3 regions of the Streptomyces sp. NPDC051020 genome follow, and region 3 is predicted to be linked to each of the others. Evidence: predicted binding sites of a transcription regulator. Region 3 holds the regulator's gene; each other region holds the start of a gene.
The links. The regulator HrcA, encoded in region 3, represses chaperone genes, less so after heat shock. The targets are predictions, from matches to a motif close to TTNGCACTCNGNNNNNCNGAGTGCNAA.

Region 1: a site for HrcA is predicted at 2,423-2,449, ahead of groES (co-chaperone GroES). Genes of this name have one in related genera too.
Region 2: a site for HrcA is predicted at 2,049-2,075, ahead of groL (chaperonin GroEL). Genes of this name have one in related genera too.

Annotation. Positions count from the first base shown of each region.
Region 1 covers NZ_JBFBCG010000005.1:109,164-113,303, reverse strand. Annotated here, with positions in the region: gene AB0N06_RS04860 (ester cyclase) at 1-133, shown strand, start outside; gene groL (chaperonin GroEL) at 227-1,852, opposite strand; gene groES (co-chaperone GroES) at 1,953-2,261, opposite strand; gene AB0N06_RS04845 (hypothetical protein) at 2,750-3,199, opposite strand; gene AB0N06_RS04840 (DNRLRE domain-containing protein) at 3,201-4,140, opposite strand, start outside.
Region 2 covers NZ_JBFBCG010000051.1:50,263-54,402, reverse strand. Annotated here, with positions in the region: gene thrC (threonine synthase) at 1-958, shown strand, start outside; gene AB0N06_RS25515 (MoaD/ThiS family protein) at 992-1,270, shown strand; gene AB0N06_RS25510 (cold-shock protein) at 1,704-1,910, shown strand; gene groL (chaperonin GroEL) at 2,236-3,858, shown strand.
Region 3 covers NZ_JBFBCG010000065.1:27,821-31,960, forward strand. Annotated here, with positions in the region: gene dnaJ (molecular chaperone DnaJ) at 1-994, opposite strand, end outside; gene hrcA (heat-inducible transcriptional repressor HrcA) at 995-2,011, opposite strand; gene AB0N06_RS28495 (MBL fold metallo-hydrolase) at 2,193-2,915, shown strand; gene AB0N06_RS28500 (DUF3097 domain-containing protein) at 2,941-3,759, shown strand; gene hemW (radical SAM family heme chaperone HemW) at 4,034-4,140, opposite strand, start outside.

The DNA of each region.
Region 1 (4,140 bases), on a different contig from region 3:
GATCGCCCCCACGGGCAGGCAGTGCACCATGACGGGCACCACGATCTTCCGTTTCAAGGACGGCAGGATCCAGGAAGGCTGGTGGCACGAGGATCTCCTCGGCCTGATGCGGCAGCTCGGCGCGCTCGACTGATCCAGCGGCCAAGGACGGCCGAAGGCCCCCGTTCCCCTCGCTGAACAGCGGGAACGGGGGCCTTGTGCGGCGGTGAGCCGAGGCGGCAGCGCGTCAGTGCGAGTGACCGTGGCCGCCGTGGCCGGCTTCGGCCTCTTCCTCGGCCGGCTTCTCGACGACCAGGGTCTCGGTCGTCAGCAGCAGCGACGCGATGGACGCGGCGTTCTCCAGCGCGGAGCGGGTGACCTTGACCGGGTCGATGACACCGGCCTTCACCAGGTCGCCGTACTCGCCCGTCGCGGCGTTGAAGCCCTGGCCCTTGTCGAGCTCGGCGACCTTCGAGGTGATGACGTAACCCTCGAGACCGGCGTTCTCGGCGATCCAGCGCAGCGGCTCGACCGCGGCGCGGCGCACGACCGCGACGCCGGTGGCCTCGTCGCCGGTCTTGTCGAGGTTGCCCTCGAGGACCTTGACGGCGTGGACCAGAGCGGAGCCACCACCGGAGACAATGCCCTCCTCGACCGCGGCGCGGGTCGCGGAGATGGCGTCCTCCAGACGGTGCTTCTTCTCCTTGAGCTCCACCTCGGTGGCGGCACCGACACGGATCACGCACACGCCGCCGGCCAGCTTCGCGAGGCGCTCCTGGAGCTTCTCGCGGTCCCAGTCGGAGTCGGTGGCGTCGATCTCGGCCTTGATCTGGTTGACCCGGCCCTTGACGTCGCCGGGCTCGCCGCCGCCGTCCACGATGGTCGTGTCGTCCTTGGAGACGGTGACACGGCGGGCGGTGCCCAGCACGTCGAGACCGGCCTGGTCGAGCTTGAGGCCGACCTCCTCGGCGATGACGGTCGCACCGGTGAGGGTGGCGATGTCGCCGAGCATGGCCTTGCGGCGGTCACCGAAGCCCGGGGCCTTCACCGCGACGGCGTTGAAGGTGCCACGGATCTTGTTGACGACCAGGGTCGACAGGGCCTCGCCCTCGACGTCCTCGGCGATGATCAGCAGCGGCTTGGAGCCACCGGCCTGGATGACCTTCTCCAGCAGCGGGAGCAGCTCCTGGATCGAGCCGATCTTGCCCTGGTGGATCAGGATGTACGGGTCGTCGAGGACGGCCTCCATACGCTCCTGGTCGGTCACCATGTACGGGGACAGGTAACCCTTGTCGAAGGCCATGCCCTCGGTGAACTCGAGGTCCAGACCGAAGGTGTTGGACTCCTCGACGGTGATGACACCGTCCTTGCCGACCTTGTCCATCGCGTCCGCGATGAGCTCGCCGACCTGCGAGTCCTGCGCGGAGAGCGCGGCCACGGCGGCGATGTCGGACTTGTCGTCGATCGGGCGGGCGGTCGCGAGGAGCTCCTCGGACACAGCCTTGACCGCGGCGTCGATGCCCTTCTTCAGGGCGGCCGGGGAAGCACCCGCGGCAACGTTGCGCAGGCCCTCGCGGACGAGCGCCTGGGCGAGCACGGTGGCGGTGGTGGTGCCGTCACCCGCTACGTCGTTGGTCTTGGTCGCCACCTCCTTCACCAGCTGGGCACCGAGGTTCTCGTACGGGTCGTCGAGCTCGACCTCGCGCGCGATGGTGACACCGTCATTGGTGATGGTGGGAGCGCCGAACTTCTTGTCGATGACGACGTTGCGGCCCTTGGGGCCGATCGTCACCTTGACCGTGTCGGCAAGCTTGTTGACGCCGCGCTCAAGGGCGCGACGGGCGTCCTCGTCGAACTTCAGAATCTTCGCCATGGGAGCTGAACTGTCCTCTCGAACGAACTGCGCCCCTGACCGCCCGGCTTGTTATCTCGCAGGGGACCAGGGGCGCAGAACGGAAGCAAACGTGTGTGAATTACTTCTCGATGATCGCGAGCACGTCGCGAGCCGAGAGGACGAGGTACTCCTCGCCGTTGTACTTCACCTCGGTGCCGCCGTACTTGCTGTACAGCACGATGTCACCGGTCTTGACGTCGAGCGGCAGACGCTCGCCGTTCTCGAAGCGGCCCGGGCCCACGGCCAGGACGACGCCCTCCTGGGGCTTCTCCTTGGCAGTGTCCGGGATGACCAGGCCAGAGGCCGTGGTCTGCTCGGCGTCGAGCGGCTGGACCACAATGCGGTCCTCAAGCGGCTTGATGGCAACCTTGGAGCTGGTGGTCGTCACGATCCGGCCTCCCCCTTCGGAGATCTCGGGGTTAACTGCGGGGTTAACTGTCTGGGGTGGCGATCAGGTGGGTCCGTCGTCGCGGGTGCCGGACCTGCCGATCGCACAGTACTGCTGGCACTCTCCAGTGGGGAGTGCCAGAGCTGAGACTATGACCGCGATTAGCACTCGGTCAAGCGGAGTGCCAATTCAGTCCGGTCGTGGCGTCACCGCACCGGGCTGCTCCGATCGGGACGGCGTACGGGGAACGAAGGGACGAACCGCACCGTTTCGTACGACGGTGAGGAAATGCCGGACGTCAGGCCCCCACGTCGGCGCCCGCGCCTTCCTCCGCCGGCATCGCGACCCCGACCGCGGCCCCAAGGCGCTGCCCAAGCTGTTCGAGGGCCGGGAAACCGAGACCATGCACGCCCACAGCTGGTCCCGAACGGCGCGAAGCGCCCGTCCCTCCGGTGCTGCCGGGGGGACGGGCGCTTGCGCAGGGTCGCTCACCCCTGGAGCTTCATGCCCTCGGTTGAGGTGAGGCCCTTGCCGGGGTGGGCACGGAACGTCGCCGTCCAGATGGTGGGCGGGCAGGACGTGCCGTTGGGGTGCTGCTCCGTCAGCCTGGCCCGGGTGCTGTCTTCGACGACCGTGTCACCGCTCTTCGCGGACGTCACGGTGAGCCGCACCGGCACGGTGGACGCACCGATGTCGTCGGGGAGTTGGACCGACAGCGAGGCGAACGGGTCGCCGGGACTGCCCGACGTCCGCTCCTCGCAGGTGCCGTCCACGCACAGCCGGATCCGCGCCGCGTCCCGGCCGCCGAAGTCGGCGGGCCGCCACACGGCGGAGACCTGCGAGTCCGCGTCGACCAGGGTGCACGGCGTGTCCTGGCCGAGGAGCGAGCATCCGGTCAGGGCCGCCGCCAGCAGTGGTGTGAGAAGGGCTCGGCGCATGTCAGTACCACGCAACCGTGCCGGGAAAGGCGCTGTTGGCCAGCCCGATGTCGGTGAAGTACAGCCAGCAGGGGTCGAAGAACCCGCCGCTGTTGTCGCTTCCGCCGCCACCGCCGCCGGACAGGATGCCCTTGGCGTACGCCTGTCCGCTGCTGTCGACCGTGTACACCGGGGCGCCGGAGTCACCCTTGATGGAACAGGATCCGGACGTCTTCTTGGCGACGACCATGTTCTTGGCGGTGGTTCCGCCGGAATAGTGGATGGTCGCCTGGGTCGCGGTCACCTTCCATCCGCACATCTCGCCGGTCATCATGCCGCCCGTGCAGACCTTGTCGCCGCTCTGCGCCCAGCGCTTCCAGTAGCCGTGGACGAGCCGCGACGAGCTGGACGTCTTGCCGCCCTTGTAGATCCGGGGCGTCGCGGCGCTGTCGCTGTTGACGCGGTACAGCGACAGGTCACCCGAGTAGTAGCTCTGGCCGGAGAGCTTCACGGAGCCGTACCCGTTCTTCCAGTTGTCCCGGACGACGGGGCCGATGTAGTCGCTCTCGCTGGGGTTCAACACGGCCCCGTTGCCGCTGGTGCAGTGGCCCGCGGTCACCATGTACCACTTGCCGTCGTACCGCCAGGTGAAGCCCGCCGTGCACCAGACCGCCGAACTGGTGCTCAGGTACGACTTGATGCGCGACCCGCCGTAGTAGGGCGAGGTGTCGTACTGGCGGTTCGCCTGGGGTTCCGCCACGTCGGCGCCGGGCGTGAGGTGCACGGCGACGGTGTCGGTGCCGTACCGCTCACCCAGGGCCGTGACCAGTGCCGGGGCGGCTGTCTCGGTCTCCACGACGACACGGTTCTCCGCGGCGTCCACGAACGCGACGTGCAGTCCGCTCACGCCGGGCAGCTCCGCCTCCGACAGCTGGAGGACCTCGTCGCGCACGGACTCCAGC
Region 2 (4,140 bases), on a different contig from region 3:
TCTGTACGTCAAGGACGACTCCGGCAACCCGACGCACTCCTTCAAGGACCGCGTCGTCGCGATCGCCGTCGAGGCCGCCCGCGCCTTCGGTTTCACCACTCTCTCCTGCTCCTCCACCGGCAACCTCGCCGGCGCGGTGGGCGCGGCCGCCGCCCGGGCCGGCTTCCGGTCCTGCGTGTTCATCCCGCACGACCTGGAGCAGGGCAAGGTCGTCATGGCCGCGGTGTACGGCGGTGAGCTGGTCGGCATCGAGGGCAACTACGACGACGTCAACCGCTTCTGCTCGGAGCTCATCGGCGACCCGCTCGGTGAGGGCTGGGGCTTCGTCAACGTCAACCTGCGCCCGTACTACGGCGAGGGCTCCAAGACGCTTGCGTACGAGATCTGCGAGCAGCTCGGCTGGCAGCTGCCCGACCAGCTCGTCATCCCGATCGCGTCCGGCTCGCAGCTCACGAAGATCGACAAGGGTCTTCAGGAGCTGATCAAGCTCGGTCTCGTCGAGGACAAGCCGTACAAGATCTTCGGCGCCCAGGCCGAGGGCTGCTCCCCGGTCTCCACGGCCTTCAAGGCCGGTCACGACGTCGTGCGCCCGCAGAAGCCGAACACGATCGCCAAGTCCCTGGCGATCGGCAATCCGGCCGACGGTCCGTACGTCCTGGACATCGCCCGCCGCACCGGCGGCGCGGTCGAGGACGTCAACGACGAGCAGATCGTCGATGCGATCAAGCTGCTGGCCCGCACCGAGGGCATCTTCGCCGAGACGGCGGGCGGGGTGACGGTCGGTGTGACGAGGAAGCTGATCGAGGCCGGTCTGCTGGACCCGACGCTCACCACGGTCGTCCTGAACACTGGTGACGGTCTGAAGACGCTGGACGCGGTCGCCCCGACGACCGGCCCGACCGCGACCATCCGGCCCAGCCTGGACGCGTTCCGCGATGCCGGCCTCGCCAACGGCTGACCCGACCACCCGAGATGTAAGGAAGGCACCCAGATGAGCGTCAAGGTCCGTATCCCCACCATCCTGCGCACCTACACGGGCGGCCAGGCCGAGGTCCCGGCCGAGGGCTCGACCCTCTCCCAGGTCATCGAGTCGCTGGAGCGGAACCACCCGGGCATCGCCGCGCGAGTCCTGGACGACCAGGGCAAGCTCCGCCGCTTCGTGAACGTGTACGTCAACGACGACGACGTCCGCTTCGAGGGCGGCCTGGAGACGGCCACCCCGGACGGCGCGGGCATCTCCATCATCCCGGCGGTCGCGGGCGGCTGCTGACGAGTGGTCGGCCCTGCGGCCGACTTCACAGCGTTACCGGAATTGCCCCCTCTGCAAGCTAAGCGGAGGGGGCAATTCTGCATGGTTGAGCGCGGTACAGTGGGGGAAGTCCCCTCCGCTGCCCGTGCCGACCGCATATGAGAATGCGCCCGCCCGCGACAAGATGCAGCCAAAGTGTTCTCACTCCTTGCGCCGTAAGTGGCCTTTGTCCGGCCCGACTTGCCCTGGAATCGCGTAAATTCCTCATCTTCGGGCGTTCGGCGCTGCCCGGAATTCTCGTCCGATTGACCTGTTGCAGAGGGCAGTTGGGCAGATACATTCAGCCGCGGTCGACGCGTTCCGGCGCACGCACCCTCTCCTGTCGGAGGGTGAGTTCTGACCCGGGTCCGCGAAGTGCGGTCCTGTGCAAGGGCCAGTAATAGGGGAGTTAGGCATGGCTCAGGGCACCGTCAAGTGGTTCAACGCGGAGAAGGGGTACGGCTTCATCGCGGTCGACGGTGGTGCGGATGTTTTCGTCCACTACAGTGCGATCCAGATGGACGGGTACCGCACCCTCGAAGAGGGTCAGCGAGTTGAATTCGAAATCTCGCAGGGCCAGAAGGGGCCGCAGGCGGACATGGTCAAGCTCGCCGTCGGCTGAGCTCGACGCGGTCGGCCAACGACACTACTCACGCACGAAGGGCCCGTACCCCCGGGGGTACGGGCCCTTCGTGCGTCCCGGAGCCTGCCCGCGACCGCGCCGACGCTGCCCGGCGCCATCCATGAACTCGAAGGGGCGCTTGCACTCGAAGGGGTCGAGTGCTAATCATTGGGCGTTAGCACTCTGACGTTGAGAGTGACAGAAGGACCGGGTCGGTGAGGCCCGCAGGCCCGGCGGGGCAAGGAACCGTCAGGCACGCAGGCCGTCCGTCGCGGGCGCCACACGGTCCGGAGCAATCCACCCCTGTCCGGGAGGACCACTTCACATGGCCAAGATCATCGCGTTCGACGAGGAAGCGCGGCGCGGCCTCGAGCGCGGGATGAACCAGCTCGCCGACGCCGTCAAGGTGACCCTCGGCCCCAAGGGCCGGAACGTCGTCCTTGAGAAGAAGTGGGGCGCACCCACGATCACCAACGATGGTGTCTCCATCGCCAAGGAGATCGAGCTCGAGGACCCGTACGAGAAGATCGGCGCAGAGCTGGTCAAGGAAGTCGCCAAGAAGACGGACGACGTCGCCGGCGACGGTACGACCACCGCCACCGTTCTCGCTCAGGCGCTCGTCCGTGAGGGCCTCCGCAACGTCGCCGCGGGTGCGAACCCGATGGCCCTCAAGCGGGGCATCGAGAAGGCCGTCGAGGCCGTCTCCGCCGCTCTGCTGGAGCAGGCCAAGGACGTGGAGACCAAGGAGCAGATCGCTTCCACGGCCTCCATCTCCGCCGCCGACACCCAGATCGGCGAGCTCATCGCCGAAGCGATGGACAAGGTCGGCAAGGAAGGCGTCATCACCGTCGAGGAGTCCCAGACCTTCGGTCTGGAGCTGGAGCTCACCGAGGGTATGCGCTTCGACAAGGGCTACATCTCGGCGTACTTCGCCACCGACATGGAGCGCATGGAGTCGTCCCTGGACGACCCGTACATCCTGATCGTCAACTCCAAGGTCAGCAACGTGAAGGACCTCCTTCCGCTGCTGGAGAAGGTCATGCAGTCCGGCAAGCCGCTGCTGATCATCGCCGAGGACGTCGAGGGTGAGGCCCTGTCGACCCTGGTCGTCAACAAGATCCGTGGCACCTTCAAGTCCGTCGCCGTCAAGGCCCCGGGCTTCGGTGACCGCCGCAAGGCCATGCTCGGCGACATCGCCATCCTCACCGGTGGCACCGTCATCTCCGAGGAGGTCGGTCTCAAGCTGGAGAACGCCGGCCTGGACCTGCTGGGCCGTGCCCGCAAGGTCGTCATCACCAAGGACGAGACGACGATCGTCGACGGCGCCGGTGACACCGACCAGGTTCAGGGTCGCGTCAACCAGATCCGTGCCGAGATCGAGAACTCCGACTCGGACTACGACCGCGAGAAGCTCCAGGAGCGCCTGGCGAAGCTGGCCGGCGGCGTGGCCGTCATCAAGGCCGGTGCCGCGACCGAGGTCGAGCTCAAGGAGCGCAAGCACCGCATCGAGGACGCCGTTCGCAACGCGAAGGCGGCCGTCGAGGAGGGCATCGTCGCCGGTGGTGGCGTGGCGCTGCTGCAGGCTTCCGCCGTCTTCGAGAAGCTGGAGCTCTCGGGTGACGAGGCGACCGGCGCCAACGCCGTCAAGCTGGCGCTGGAGGCCCCGCTCAAGCAGATCGCCGTCAACGGTGGTCTCGAGGGTGGCGTCGTCGTCGAGAAGGTGCGCAACCTGGCCGTCGGTCACGGTCTGAACGCCGCGACCGGTGAGTACGTCGACATGATCGCCGAGGGCATTCTCGACCCGGCGAAGGTCACGCGCTCCGCTCTGCAGAACGCCGCGTCGATCGCCGCGCTGTTCCTGACCACCGAGGCCGTCATCGCCGACAAGCCGGAGAAGGCCGCTGCGGCCGCTCCGGGCGGCATGCCGGGCGGTGACATGGACTTCTGATCCTGACGGATCGGTAAGTGCCTGTACGTCGGCCCCCGGGACCAGTTGGTCCCGGGGGCCGACGTCATGTCCGGACCGGTGCGGCCCTACGGCGTGATCACCATCGCAGGGAAGCGGGCCGAAGGCCCGTCCAGCAGATGGTCGTCGTGCCCGCGCAGCCACGGGGCGAAGAACGACACCACGTACACGGCGGGGCCGGCGTCGGTGCGCTCAGGCGTTGGGGCGCTTGCCGTGGTTCGCCTTCTTCTTCTTGCGACCGCGTCGCTTGTTGCCTCGCTTGGC
Region 3 (4,140 bases):
TCGTCACCTCGACGTGCACGATCAGGTCGCCGCGCCCGCCGCCCCGCAGATGCGTGATGCCGCGGCCGTGCAGCGGGACCGACTGGCCGGACTGGGTGCCCGGCCGGATGTCGACCTCCTCCAGGCCGTCGAGCGTCTCCAGCGGCACCTTCGTGCCGAGCGCGCCCGCCGTCATGGGGATGGTGACCGTGCAGTGCATGTCGTCGCCGCGGCGCTGGAACACCGGGTGCGGCAGCTCATGGATCTCGACGTACAGGTCGCCGGCCGGGCCGCCGCCGGGGCCGACCTCGCCCTCGCCCGCGAGCTGGATGCGGGTGCCGTTGTCGACACCGGCGGGGATCTTCACGGTGAGCGTGCGCCGCGAACGGATACGGCCGTCACCGGCGCACTCCGGGCACGGGGTCGGAACGACCGTACCGAAGCCCTGGCACTGCGGGCAGGGCCGCGAGGTCATGACCTGGCCGAGGAACGACCGGGTGACCTGGGAGACCTCGCCGCGGCCGCGGCACATGTCACAGGTCTGGGCGGAGGTGCCGGGTGCGGCGCCCTCGCCGCTGCAGGTCGTACAGACGACGGCCGTGTCGACCTGGATGTCCTTCGTGGTACCGAATGCCGCCTCGGCGAGATCGATCTCCAGCCGGATCATCGCGTCCTGGCCGCGCCGGGTGCGCGACCGCGGTCCGCGCTGCGACGCCGTGCCGAAGAACGCGTCCATGATGTCGGAGAAGTTGCCGAAGCCACCCTGTCCGAATCCGCCCGCGCCACCGCCGCCGGAGGCGGACAGCGGGTCGCCGCCGAGGTCGTAGACCTGCTTCTTCTGCGGGTCCGACAACACCTCGTAGGCGGCGTTGATCTCCTTGAACCGCTCCTGGGTCTTCGGATCGGGGTTGACGTCCGGATGCAGCTCGCGTGCGAGCCGCCGGAAGGCCTTCTTGATCTCGTCCTGAGAGGCGTCGCGGCGCACACCGAGAACGGCGTAGTAGTCGGTGGCCACTTACGACTCCGCCAGGATCTGTCCGACGTAACGTGCCACTGCGCGTACCGCTCCCATCGTTCCGGGGTAGTCCATGCGGGTCGGTCCGACCACGCCGAGTTTGGCGACAGCCTCGTCGCCCGAACCGTAGCCGACCGCGACGACGGACGTGGAGTTGAGCCCCTCGTGGGCGTTCTCGTGCCCGATACGTACGGTCATGCCCGAGTCCTTGGCCTCGCCGAGCAGCTTCAGCAGCACGACCTGCTCCTCCAGCGCCTCCAGCACCGGCCGGATCATCAGAGGGAAGTCGTGCCCGAAGCGGGTGAGGTTGGAGGTGCCGCCGATCATCAGCCGCTCCTCCGTCTCCTCGACGAGGGTTTCGAGCAGGGTGGAGAGCACAGTGGACACGGTTCCCCGGTCCTCGCTCTCGAAGGATTCCGGCAGGTCCTGCACCAGCTGCGGGACGTCCGAGAACCGGCGCCCCACGACCCGGCTGTTGAGCCGGGCCCGCAGATCGGCGAGAGAGGTCTCACCGAACGGCGCGGGACAGTCGATCATGCGCTGTTCGACCCGGCCGGTGTCCGTGATCAGCACAAGCATCAGCCGGGCGGGCGCCAGCGACAGCAGTTCCACATGCCGCACTGTGGAACGGGTCAGCGAGGGGTACTGCACGACGGCGACCTGCCGGGTCAACTGCGCGAGCAGCCGTACGGTGCGGCCCACGACATCGTCGAGGTCGACCGCGCCGTCGAGGAAGTTCTGGATGGCCCTGCGCTCCGGCGACGACAGGGGCTTGACCCCCGCGAGCTTGTCGACGAAGAGTCGGTAGCCCTTGTCCGTCGGGATGCGACCCGCGCTGGTGTGGGGCTGGGCGATGAAACCCTCGTCCTCCAGCACAGCCATGTCGTTGCGGACGGTGGCCGGGGAGACCCCCAGCTTGTGCCGCTCGGTGAGCGCCTTGGAGCCGACGGGCTCCTCGGTGCCGACATAGTCCTGGACGATGGCGCGCAGCACCTCGAGTCTGCGTTCGCTGAGCATGGCGCACACCTCCAGCTGTGTTTCCTCGGTGGTTCTGGTCGATCTCCGGTGATTCCTGGCACTCGATGCGTACGAGTGCCAGCGACCCCCGCCAGTGTACGGCGGTCGGGTGGGGCCCTAGCAAGGGCGACCGGCCATGCCACCCCGAGACTGCGCAGGTCGTTGCCGATAGCGTCTCCGCATGGACGCGACATGGGAAGAGTTCGGCTGGGAGCGACTGGGCAACGGTGTGGGCCGCCGGAGGCTCCCCGGGTGGGATGCCACGGTCGCACTGGTGGTCGGAGCGGAGGCGGCCCTGCTCTTCGACACGGGATCGACGCTGCGCGAAGGTGTGGAGATACGGACCCAGGTGCAGGCCATGACCGGCCGGAGGGTGACGCATATCGCACTCAGCCACCCTCATTTCGACCATGTGCTCGGCACCGCGGCATTCGCCGGGGCGGAGGTGTACGGCGCCATCGGTACGGCCGCTCTCCTCACCGCCGGTGCGGACGAGCTGTACGCCGACGCGGTACGCCACGGGGTGCCCGAGGAGGACGCGGCGCAGGCGGCGGACGTCCTGGTGGCGCCGCACCACCAGGTGTGCGGCGAATGGACACTCGACCTGGGCGGCGGCCGCCAGGTGCTGCTGGCGAACGTGGGCCCCGCCCACAGCGGCCACGACCTCGTCGCCCTCGTGCCCGACTCCCCGGCCGTGGTCCTCTGCGGCGACCTGGTCGAGGAATCGGGCGAACCGCAGGCGGGCCCGGACGCGATCCCGTCGCGCTGGCCGGCCGCGCTGGACCGGCTGCTGGCGCTGGGCGGCGAGGACGCGGTGTATGTGCCGGGACACGGGGCCGTCGTGGACGCGGCGTTCGTACGGGCCCAGCGTGACCGGCTGTCCGCCGCCTTCGGCGTGTCGTGACCGGTTTCCGTCCTATCGTCGTCCGATGCGCAGCTACCACCCGGACCTGACCCCGCCCTGGAAGAAGTCCGCTCCCGTGCCCGAGGTCCCCGCCGAGCCCGATCTGGTCGTGGAGGAGGTCTCCACCGGCTTCTGCGGTGCGGTGATCCGCTGCGAGAAGACGGCGCAGGGCCCGACGGTGACTCTGGAGGACCGTTTCGGCAAGCACCGGGTGTTCCCGATGGAACCGCGTGGCTTCCTCCTGGAGGGCCGCGTCATCACTCTCGTACGCCCCTCGGCTACCGGCCCGGCCCGGCCCGCCCGCACGGCCTCCGGTTCCGTGGCGGTTCCCGGGGCGCGGGCCCGGGTGGCGCGGGCGGGCCGGATCTACGTGGAGGGCCGGCACGACGCGGAGTTGGTCGAACGGGTCTGGGGCGACGACCTGCGCATCGAGGGTGTGGTGGTGGAGTACCTGGAAGGCATCGACGACCTTCCGTCCATCGTCCGTTCGTTCGCCCCCGGCCCGGATGCGCGACTGGGCGTCCTGGTCGACCACCTGGTCCCCGGCTCCAAGGAGTCGAGAATCGCGGCCGAGGTCACCGACGCGAACGTGCTGGTGGTGGGCCATCCGTACATCGACATCTGGGAGGCGGTGAAGCCGGCGTCGGTGGGCATCGGCTCCTGGCCGGTGGTGCCCCGCGGCCTGGACTGGAAGACGGGCGTGTGCCGGTCACTGGGCTGGCCCGAGAACACGGGCGCGGCGTGGCAGCGCATCCTGTCGACGGTCCGCTCGTACAAGGATCTGGAACCGGCGCTGCTGGGCTCAGTTGAACACCTGATCGACTTCGTGACGGCTCCGGCGTAGGGCGTGTTTCGAAAGGAGCGTCGTCCGCCCATAGGGCGGGCCAGGCGGCGTCTGGTGCGTGCGATCGCACGGCGGAGGCTCGCCCCGGTACTGGGCGTATGGGGGGCGAGCCCGACAACGCAGCGAGCGTGCGTGCCCAACCTCACGGGTCAGTACACCTAGGGCGTGACCGGCGGCCCGGGGCCGGGGCCCGAAGAGGAAGCCTCCGGTTCCGGGGGAGGGGGCGGGCAGGGGAACAGGCCCGCTGCCGACGCACCCGTACCTCCCGCGCCCCTCAGTCCACCAGGTCCCTGACCACCGCATCAGCGAGCAACCGCCCGCGCAGAGTCAGCACCGCCCGCCCCGCCGCATACGCCGCCGCCTCCAGCAGCCCGTCCTCCA